DNA from 2 places in the Streptomyces sp. NPDC002787 genome. Region 1 is predicted to be linked to the other one. Evidence: riboswitches for the same ligand, from Rfam matches in the RefSeq annotation. Region 1 holds a riboswitch; the other holds the start of a gene.
What was found. A riboswitch is a leader RNA that binds a small molecule or an ion and turns the genes downstream of it on or off. The one in region 1 is predicted to bind S-adenosylmethionine.

Region 1 (4,868 bases):
GATGTCGAGCATGCGGACGCGCTGCCCTCCGGTCGCGTCCACGGAGAGGTGGGCGCCGGAGGAGCGCCGTACCGCCTCGCGGTCGCCGTCGCCCAGCGCCGAGCAGACCCACACCGCGCCGACGTCCGGTCCGATGGCCGACAGGCCCGAGACGAGCCCGCCTCCGCCGCGCTTGGCGGTGAGTGCGCCGGTTTCGTCGAGCGAGAAGGAGACCGGGCCGCGGTTGGACGCGACCAGGACTTCCGCGCCGTGCGTTGATGCCATACGGCTCAACCTAGCCAGCGGTGGAACCGGTCAAACGTACGGTTCGGCCGTATACAGGAGCGCCCCGGGGGGTGGGGGGTGCCTGTGGGACGGCGAGTGCGGGTCCGGTGGGGGCTTGTCGCGCAGTTCCCCGCGCCCCTGAAGACCAGGCCCTGCGGGCCTGAAAAGCACGGCCCGCCACTCGACCGCTCGACCCCTCGCTCAAGCGGCCCTCCGCCGCGCGTACTCCGTGATCTCGATCATCGGCGGCCTCTCCTCCAGGTCCACCGAGTACGTCCGCGGCTCGAAGCCCTCCGCACCCCGCTCGAACTGGGTCAGGACGGGCCGGACCAGGTGGCCCCGGGCCAGCCGGAGCTGAGCCGTTCGATAGATCGCCGCGGACATGCGGCCGAGCGCCGCGCCGTCCTGGTGGCGGTGCTTGCGGACGCCCACGTCGACCTGCGCGAGCGCGTCGAGGCCGACCAGGTGGAGCGCGTCGATCAGCATGCCCAGCTCCACGCCGTAGCCCACCGGGAAGGGGAGCTGTTCCAGCAGGGATCGGCGGGCCGCGTACTCGCCGCCGAGGGGCTGGACGAAGCCGGCCAGCTGGGGCCAGTGCATGTTGAGGAGGGGGCGGGCCATGAGTTCGGTCACACGGCCGCCCTGGCCGGCGGCCGTCGTGCCGGAGGCGCGCCCGTCGGACACCGTGAGGGGGCGGTCGTACATCGCCTTGACGAGGTCGACGCCGGGATCGGTGAGCAGCGGGCCGACGATCCCGGAGACGAAGTCGGAGGAGAACTCCTTGAGGTCCGCGTCTATGAAGCAGACGATGTCGCCGCTCGTGACGAGGAGGGAGCGCCACAGGACCTCGCCCTTGCCGGGGGCGGTGGGCATACGGGGCAGGATCTCGTCGCGGTGGACCACCGTCGCCCCGGCCGCCGCGGCCACCTGGGACGTACGGTCGGTCGAGCCGGAGTCGACGACCACGATCTCGTCGACGAGCGGGACCTGCAGCATGAGGTCATGGCGGATGATCGCGACGATGTCGCCGACCGTCGCCTCCTCGTTCAGCGCGGGCAGGACGACGCTGATCGTCTGTCCCGAGGCCCGTTTCGCGGCCATGATCTTGTGGAGCGGGCGGTCGGCCATGGACCAGGAGCGGGTGCTCAGCCAGCGCTCGACTTCTTTCAGCACAGTGCGCGGCTCCTCTGCGTTCATCTCGCGGTTCGGACGGCTCTCTCAACTGTCCTGGCCTTCGGTTACAGTCTTGGACAACGCTGGTGACCATCGCATGTCGGTGTTCGTGTGCGTATACAACCAAATACCGCTCATCCAGAGGGGCAGAGGGATACGGCCCGATGAAGCCCCGGCAACCCTCCAGCCGGTCTCGTGACGATCACTGTCGATCACCCCGCGAGGCTCCCGGCTAGGGAAGGTGCCAAATCCGTCTCACGGCGAGATGCGTCGTGAGGAAGATGAGGAGAAAGGGCCTCGCCTCACATGGCTGCGCAGACTGTTGTAACCGAATCCACGAAGACCGTCGACCTCGGCCCCGCCGCCGCCCTCAGCTGTCGCGAGTGCGGTCACCGCGTTCCGCTGGGACCGGTCTTCGCCTGCGAGGAGTGTTTCGGGCCGCTGGAGATCGCGTACGACTACTCCGCCTACGAGGCGGAGGAGCTGCGGAAGAAGATCGAGTCCGGGCCCGCCAACATCTGGCGTTACGCGCCCCTGCTGCCCGTCCCGGCCGATGTCGCCGACAAGCCGAACATCAACCCCGGCTGGACCCAGCTCGTCAAGGCCGACAACCTGGCGCGTGAGCTGGGCGTGACCGGCGGGCTCTACATCAAGGACGACTCCGGCAACCCGACGCACTCCTTCAAGGACCGCGTAGTCGCCCAGGCCCTGGAGGCGGCCCGCGCCTTCGGCTTCACCACCCTCTCCTGCTCCTCCACCGGCAACCTCGCCGGTGCCGTGGGCGCCGCCGCCGCGCGCGCCGGTTTCCGGTCCTGTGTGTTCATCCCGCACGACCTGGAGCAGGGCAAGGTCGTCATGGCCGCGATCTACGGCGGCGAGCTCGTCGGCATCGAGGGCAACTACGACGACGTGAACCGCTTCTGCTCCGAGCTGATCGGCGACCCGGCCGGCGAGGGCTGGGGCTTCGTCAACGTCAACCTGCGGCCGTACTACGCGGAAGGGTCGAAGACGCTCGCGTACGAGATCTGCGAGCAGCTCGGCTGGAAGCTGCCGGACCAGCTGGTCGTGCCGATCGCCTCCGGGTCGCAGCTCACGAAGATCGACAAGGGTCTGCAGGAGCTGATCAAGCTCGGGCTCGTCGAGGACAAGCCGTACAAGATCTTCGGCGCGCAGGCGGAGGGGTGCTCGCCGGTGTCGGTGGCCTTCAAGGCCGGGCACGACGTGGTGCGGCCCCAGAAGCCGAACACCATCGCGAAGTCGCTCGCGATCGGCAACCCGGCGGACGGGCCGTACGTCCTCGACATCGCCCGGCGTACGGGTGGGGCCGTGGAGGACGTGAACGACGAGCAGGTCGTCGAGGCGATCAAGCTTCTCGCGCGGACCGAGGGGATCTTCGCGGAGACCGCGGGCGGGGTGACGGTCGGAGTCACCCGGAAGCTGATCGAGAACGGGGTGCTCGACCCCTCGCTGACGACGGTCGTCCTCAACACGGGGGATGGTCTGAAGACGCTGGACGCGGTGGCCGGGACCGGGCTCACCGCGACGATTCGGCCCAACCTTGATTCGTTCCGTGCGGCTGGTCTTGCGTAAGGCTCGTTACCGCTAGTTGTTCGGCTGCGGGCCTGTGAGGGCTGGTCGCGCAGTTCCCCGCGCCCCTCAGGTTCGCTGCACTTCCCGGAGGTTTCACATCATGTCCGTCAACGTACGCATTCCTACCATCCTTCGTACCTACACCGGTGGTCAGGCCGAGGTTCAGGCCGAAGGAGCGACCCTCGCCGAGGTCATCGCCGACCTGGAGAAGAACCACAACGGGATCGCCGCCCGGGTTCTGGACGATCAGGGCAAGCTGCGGCGGTTCGTGAATGTGTACGTGAATGACGACGATGTCCGGTTCGAGCAGGGGCTGGAGACGGCCACGCCCGACGGTGCGGGCGTGTCGATCATCCCGGCCGTCGCGGGCGGCTGACCCGCGGTCAGTACCGGCCGGTAGTAACCGTCGGTAACAATGATTACCGAGCGTTCATCGAATTGCCCCCTCCGCGAGAGAAGCGGAGGGGGCAATTCTCTATGATTGAGCACGGTACAGTTGGGGAACCCGGGCCGATCACCGTAGTGATTTCATGCCGGGCGCATATTTGATCGCGCCGCACGCCCTATATGAAGTAGCCAAAGTGTGCATGACTTTTGCGTGTTTCATTCCTTTTGTGGGGCCCGACTTGCCCTGAATTCGGGGGAATTGTTCGTACATTCCCGACCGGTCGTGTCCAGAATTCTCGTCCGATTGCCCTGTTGCAGAGGGCAGTTGGACAGATACATTCGGCCGCGGTCGACGCGTTCCGGCGCACACCCCCAACCGTTGGGGGGTGAGGTCTGACCCGGATCCACGAAGTGTGGATCTGTGCAAGGGCCAGTAATAGGGGAGTTAGGCATGGCTCAGGGCACCGTCAAGTGGTTCAACGCGGAGAAGGGGTACGGCTTCATCGCGGTCGACGGTGGTGCGGATGTATTCGTCCACTACAGCGCGATCCAGATGGACGGTTACCGCACCCTGGAAGAGGGCCAGCGGGTCGAGTTCGAGATCTCGCAGGGTCAGAAGGGGCCGCAGGCGGACATGGTCCGGCTGGCGGCCGGCTGAAGTACGCGCCGGGTTTCAACGCAGCGACGTTCTTCGTTCTTTTCGGGAGGGCTCGCACCCCGTACAGGGGTGCGGGCCTTCCTGCGTGTGGGGGTGACCTAGAGGCTCCGAGCCGCTGACGAGCCGCGTCGAGCCGCTGCCGGGAGGGCGCGCGGGGGCGCGTTCACCTGCGGATCACCGAGAGGCGCTTGCACTCGCAGGGGGCGAGTGCTAATCATTGGCGTTAGCACTCTGAAGGTGAGAGTGACAACGAGGACCGGGTCGGTGAGGCCCGCAGGCCATGTGGGGCAAGGAACCACGAGGCAGGCAGGCCGTCCGTCGCGGGCGCCAGCGCGGTCCGGAGCAATCCACCCCAGTCCGGGAGGACCACTTCACATGGCCAAGATCATCGCGTTCGACGAGGAGGCGCGGCGCGGCCTCGAGCGCGGCATGAACCAGCTCGCGGACGCCGTCAAGGTGACGCTCGGCCCCAAGGGCCGGAACGTCGTCCTCGAGAAGAAGTGGGGCGCCCCCACGATCACCAACGATGGTGTGTCCATCGCCAAGGAGATCGAGCTCGAGGACCCGTACGAGAAGATCGGCGCCGAGCTGGTCAAGGAAGTCGCGAAGAAGACGGACGACGTAGCCGGTGACGGCACGACGACCGCGACTGTCCTCGCCCAGGCGCTCGTCCGCGAGGGCCTGCGCAACGTGGCGGCCGGCGCCAACCCGATGGCCCTGAAGCGCGGTATCGAGAAGGCCGTCGAGGCCGTCTCCGGTGCGCTGCTCGACCAGGCCAAGGAGGTCGAGACCAAGG
Region 2 (4,868 bases), on a different contig from region 1:
GCCATCACCTGGTTCGTCCGGATCGCGTTCTTCGTGGCCCCGGTCGTCGCGTTCGTCATCACCAAGCGCATCTGCCTCGGCCTGCAGCGCCGGGACAAGGACAAGATCCTGCACGGTCGCGAGACCGGCATCATCAAGCGCCTGCCGCACGGTGAGTTCATCGAGGTCCACGAGCCGCTCAGCCAGGAGCAGCTGCACACGCTCACGGCGCACGAGCAGTACGTGCCGGCGCAGATCGGTCCGGCGGTCGACGAGAACGGTGTCGCCCGCAAGGTCACGCGCCGCGAGAAGCTCCGCGCCAAGCTGAGCAAGGGCTACTACAGCGAGGACAACCAGATCCTCAAGCCGTCCGTCGAGGAGTACAAGGAGATCACGAGCGGCCACGGCCACCACTGATCGCTTCGCTTCGCCACACCACGGTCGAAGGGCCCCCGTCCGATCTTCGGACGGGGGCCCTTCGCCGTGCTCCGACCTGGATAGGGTGGGGTTCACAGGATTTCTGATCTACGACGACAACCAGGAGCGGCCCGATGAGCGCTGTGACCCCCGCTGGAGGCGACACCGCGGCGGGCCGTTCCTGGCCCGAGGTACTGAACGCCCTGCTGTCCGGACGGGACCTGAGCGCGGACGAGACGGCCTGGGCGATGGGCCTCGTCATGCGCGGTGAGGCGACGGACGCGCAGATCGCCGGGCTCGTGGTGGCGCTGCGGGCCAAGGGGGAGACCGTCGAGGAGATCGGCGGGTTCGTACGGGCGATGTACGAGCACGCCAACGTCATCGAGGTCTCGGGAAAGACCGTCGACATCGTCGGTACGGGCGGCGACGGCGCCAAGACGGTGAACATCTCCACGATGTCGTCGATCGTCGTCGCCGGTACGGGCGCGAAGGTCGTCAAGCACGGCAACCGCGCGGCCTCGTCGGCGTCGGGCGCCTCGGACGTCCTGGAGAAGCTGGGCGTCAATCTGGAGCTGACGCCCCAGCGCGTGGCCGAGGTCGCCGAGGAGGCCGGGATCACCTTCTGCTTCGCGGCGAAGTTCCACCCGGCGATGCGGCACGTGGGAGCCGCACGAGGGCAGCTGGGCATCCGGACCGTCTTCAACGTCCTGGGGCCGCTGACCAATCCGGCGAAGGTGAGGGCACAGGCGGTAGGTGTGGCCGATCCCCGGATGGCGCCGATCGTGGCGGGCGTCTTCGCCGAGCGCGGCAACTCCTCCCTGGTCTTCCGCGGCGACGACGGCCTCGACGAGCTGACGACGACGGCGACGTCCCGGGTGTGGATCGTCCGGGACGGCAAGGTGACGGAGGAGTCCTTCGACCCCCGGGACGTGGGGCTGGAGCTGGTGCCGGTCGAGGCGCTGCGGGGAGCGGACGCGTCCTACAACGCGGATGTCGCGCGACGGCTGCTGGGCGGGGAGACCGGTCCTGTGCGGGACGCGGTGCTGCTCAACTCCGCGGCGGCGCTGGTGGCGTTGGAGCCGACGTCCGCCTCGCTGGCGGAGCAGTTGCGGGGTGGGATGGAGCGGGCGGCGGAGTCGATCGACTCGGGGGCGGCGCGGGGAGTTCTTGAGCGGTGGGTCGCCGCGACGAACAGGTAGTTCTTCGGGTGCGGGTGTGTGGGGGCTGGTCGCGCAGTTCCCCGCGCTCCTAAAAGACCAGGCCCTGCGGGCCTGAAAAGCACGGGGGGCGCAGCCCCTGTTTTTCAGGGGCGCGGGAACTGCGCGAGGAGCCCCACTCAGCCGCACCCGCCATCGCTCCCGCACCCTCCGACCCATCAGGCGCCCCATCCCGCCATCCGGACACGAGTTGCGGCGCGGCGATCACCTCACGTACGTTTTTCGGCAGGTCATGAGCGACAGCCACAAGGCCCCGGCCGGCTGTCCGGCAACCCTCCGTCCGTGGCGGGGTGCCCCGGGTGAAGACCAGGTCGTAGGCACAGAGGTCTACGGCAAGCGCGGACCCCTCGCGAACCCAGGGGTCCTGGTCGTTCGAGGGAGCCTTCCGTGAGCAAGCGAATGCGATAGGGCCGCCGAGCCCCGCCTCCGCGCACCCTTTTCCTCTTTCCGCATGCCTTCCTTCCGCATGCCTCTCACGGGAGTTCACCCATGTCTGTCTCCACCCTTGCCGCCGCCCAGTCCGTTTGCGCCCCGCTGCCCGTTCTGGGACGGGATGTCACCGTCCCGCTCGTCACCGGCGGCGAGGTCACCTACGCCGCACTCGACTACGCCGCCAGCGCCCCGGCGCTGCAGCGGGTGTGGGACGACGTGGCGGCGTACGCGCCGTACTACGGCAGCGTGCACCGGGGCGCCGGTTACCTCTCGCAGCTGTCCACCGACCTCTTCGAGAACGCCCGGAACACCGTCGCCGAGTTCCTGGACTGCCGGGACGACGACCAGGTCGTCTTCACCCGGTCGACCACCGACTCGCTCAACCTCCTCGCCGCCGCGCTGCCCGCCGACTGCCAGGTCTTCGTCTTCGAGACGGAGCACCACGCCTCGCTGCTGCCGTGGCGCAACGCGCGGGTGACGTACCTGGACGCCCCGCGTTCGCCCGCCGAGGCCGTCGCCACGCTGGAGCGGGCCCTCGCCGACCGGGACCCGCACGGCCCGGCCCTCGTCTGCGTCACCGGTGCCTCCAACGTCACCGGGGAGATCTGGCCCGTGCGCGAACTGGCCGCCGCCGCGCACGCGCACGGCGCGCGGATCGTGCTCGACGCGGCCCAGCTCGCGCCCCACCACCCCGTCTCCGTAAGGGAGTTGAGCGTCGACTGGGTCGCCTTCTCGGGGCACAAGCTGTACGCGCCGTTCGGCTCCGGCGTACTCGCCGGGCGCGCCGACTGGCTGCGCGAGGCGGACCCGTACCTCGCGGGCGGCGGAGCCAGCCGCAAGGTGACCCGGCGTACGGACGGGGGCGTGGACGTCGAGTGGCACGAGAGTGCCGCCCGGCACGAGGCCGGCTCGCCCAACGTCATCGGGGCCTACTCCATCGCCTCCGCCTGTAAGGCCCTCACCGATGCCGGGTTCGAGACACTGGTCGCCCGTGAGCGGCACCTGATCGACACGGTCCGCGCCGGTCTCGCCGAGGTGCCCGAGGTCCGGGTCCTCTCCCTCTTCGGCGACGACGCGCCGCGCGTCGGCGTCATCTCCTTCGTCGTCGAGGGCTGGAACAGCTCCCACTTCGCCGCCGCCCTGTCCGCCGAGTACGGCATCGGCGTGCGCGACGGTCTCTTCTGCGCCCACCCGCTGGTCCGCACCCTCCTCGGCAGCGACCCGCAGACCCAGGGCGAGTGCGGCGCCCCCGAGGCCGCGCCCGGCGAGCGGTCCCTCAACGCGATCCGGGTGAGCTTCGGCGCGGGCACGCCCGACGAGCACGTGGAGCGGTTCGTGGGCGCGGTGAAGGAGCTCGTGCGGGAGGGCGCGAAGTGGAACTACCGTACGGAGGACGGGCGTTGCGTCCCCGCGGTGTGATTCCCGCCGCCCGACGCGGTCACCCGCGCGCCCAGCACGATCATCCGCAGGGCCCGTTCCGTGGCGTCCGTGAGGAGTTCGCTCGCGCGGACCATGGCCTCGGCGAGCGCCATCGGGGCGGGCAGGATGCCGGTGTACGCGTCCACGCCCGGGACCTCGTGCGCCCCCTCGCCCAGGGTGCCCGCGAGGGCGAGGACCGGGCGGCCGTGCAGCTTGGCGCGGCGGGCCACCTCGGCGGGGACCTTGCCACGGGGGGTCTGGTGGTCGAGGGCGCCCTCGGCGGTGATGACCAGGTCGGCGCGGGCGAGCCGGGCGTCGAGGTCCAGGTGGCTCAGCAGGACCTCGAAGCGGGGGAGCAGCCGGGCCCCGAGGGCGGCCAGCCCGGCACCGAGACCGCCGGAGGCACCGGTGCCGGGGCCGCCGTGCAGGTCCGTGGTGGTGGGCGCGAAGTCCCGTAGGTCCCGGGTGAGGACGTACGCCCAGTTCTCCAGGCCGGCCGACAGCTCCTCGACCTGCTCCGGCGTCGCGCCCTTCTGGGGGCCGAAGACCCGGGCGACGCCGCGTTCGCCGCACAGCACGTTGAACGGGTTGCAGGCGACCAGGAGTTCCACGTCCTTGAGGCGAGGGTCCAGACCGGACGGGTCGACTCGGTCCAGCCGGATCAACTCCCGTCCACCCGGCGGGAGTTCGGCACCCTTCGCGTCCAGCAGCCGGGCGCCGAGCGCCTGGAGGGCACCGGCCCCGCCGTCCGAGGTGCCGGAGTCGCCGCAGCCGATCAGGACGCGGCGTACGCCGGTGTCGAGCGCGGCACGGATCAGTTCGCCGACGCCGTAGGTGGTCGTGGCGCCGGGGTCGCGGAGGGCGCCCGGGACGAGGGAGAGGCCCGCGACGGCGGCCATCTCCACGACGGCCGTCTGCGTCATGGTCGGGTCGTGGGAGCCGAGGAGGGCGAAGTGGGTGTCGACCGGTTCGCCGATCGGGCCCGTGGCGAGCAGGGAGACCAGGCGGCCCCCGGTGGAGGCGGCCAGCGCGGCGGCCGTGCCCTCGCCGCCGTCCACCAGGGGAATGAGGTCCACTTCGGCGTCGGGCACGACCCGGCGGACACCCTCCGCGATGGCCTCGGCTGCGGCCTCGGCGGACAGGGACTCCTTGAAGCCACTGGGGGCTACGGCGACTCGGTTCAGCATGCTGCTCAGGGCTCCTATGGGTCGGTCGGTCAGGACGTCGGCGGACGTGAGGTCGAGGGGGGCGTCGCGGCTCGGAGACGAGCGGACGGCTTGGTGGGCGCGCGGGCGTCTCACGGGACCAGTGGCACGCCCAGCAGTGGCCACACCGCCACGGTGAAGAGGACGACCAGGGCGGCGGTCAGCGGGGCCAGGACGGCGGAGAGGCGTAGCAGGTCGC

Region 2: it holds a riboswitch for S-adenosylmethionine, as region 1 does, so the genes downstream of both, ACWD26_RS03640 (aminotransferase class V-fold PLP-dependent enzyme) here and thrC (threonine synthase) in region 1, are expected to answer to the same signal.

Annotation. Positions count from the first base shown of each region.
Region 1 is NZ_JBSFVC010000012.1:108,967-113,834, reverse strand. Features, by position in the region: gene ACWD26_RS18290 (alpha,alpha-trehalose-phosphate synthase (UDP-forming)) at 1-264, opposite strand, end outside; gene ACWD26_RS18285 (glucosyl-3-phosphoglycerate synthase) at 466-1,437, opposite strand; SAM riboswitch class I at 1,569-1,725, shown strand; gene thrC (threonine synthase) at 1,744-3,027, shown strand; gene ACWD26_RS18275 (MoaD/ThiS family protein) at 3,128-3,403, shown strand; gene ACWD26_RS18270 (cold-shock protein) at 3,866-4,072, shown strand; gene groL (chaperonin GroEL) at 4,448-4,868, shown strand, end outside.
Region 2 is NZ_JBSFVC010000002.1:344,288-349,155, forward strand. Features, by position in the region: gene qcrB (cytochrome bc1 complex cytochrome b subunit) at 1-396, shown strand, start outside; gene trpD (anthranilate phosphoribosyltransferase) at 531-1,595, shown strand; SAM riboswitch class IV at 1,842-1,958, shown strand; gene ACWD26_RS03640 (aminotransferase class V-fold PLP-dependent enzyme) at 2,103-3,464, shown strand; gene ACWD26_RS03645 (glycerate kinase family protein) at 3,425-4,651, opposite strand; gene ACWD26_RS03650 (SLC13 family permease) at 4,762-4,868, opposite strand, start outside.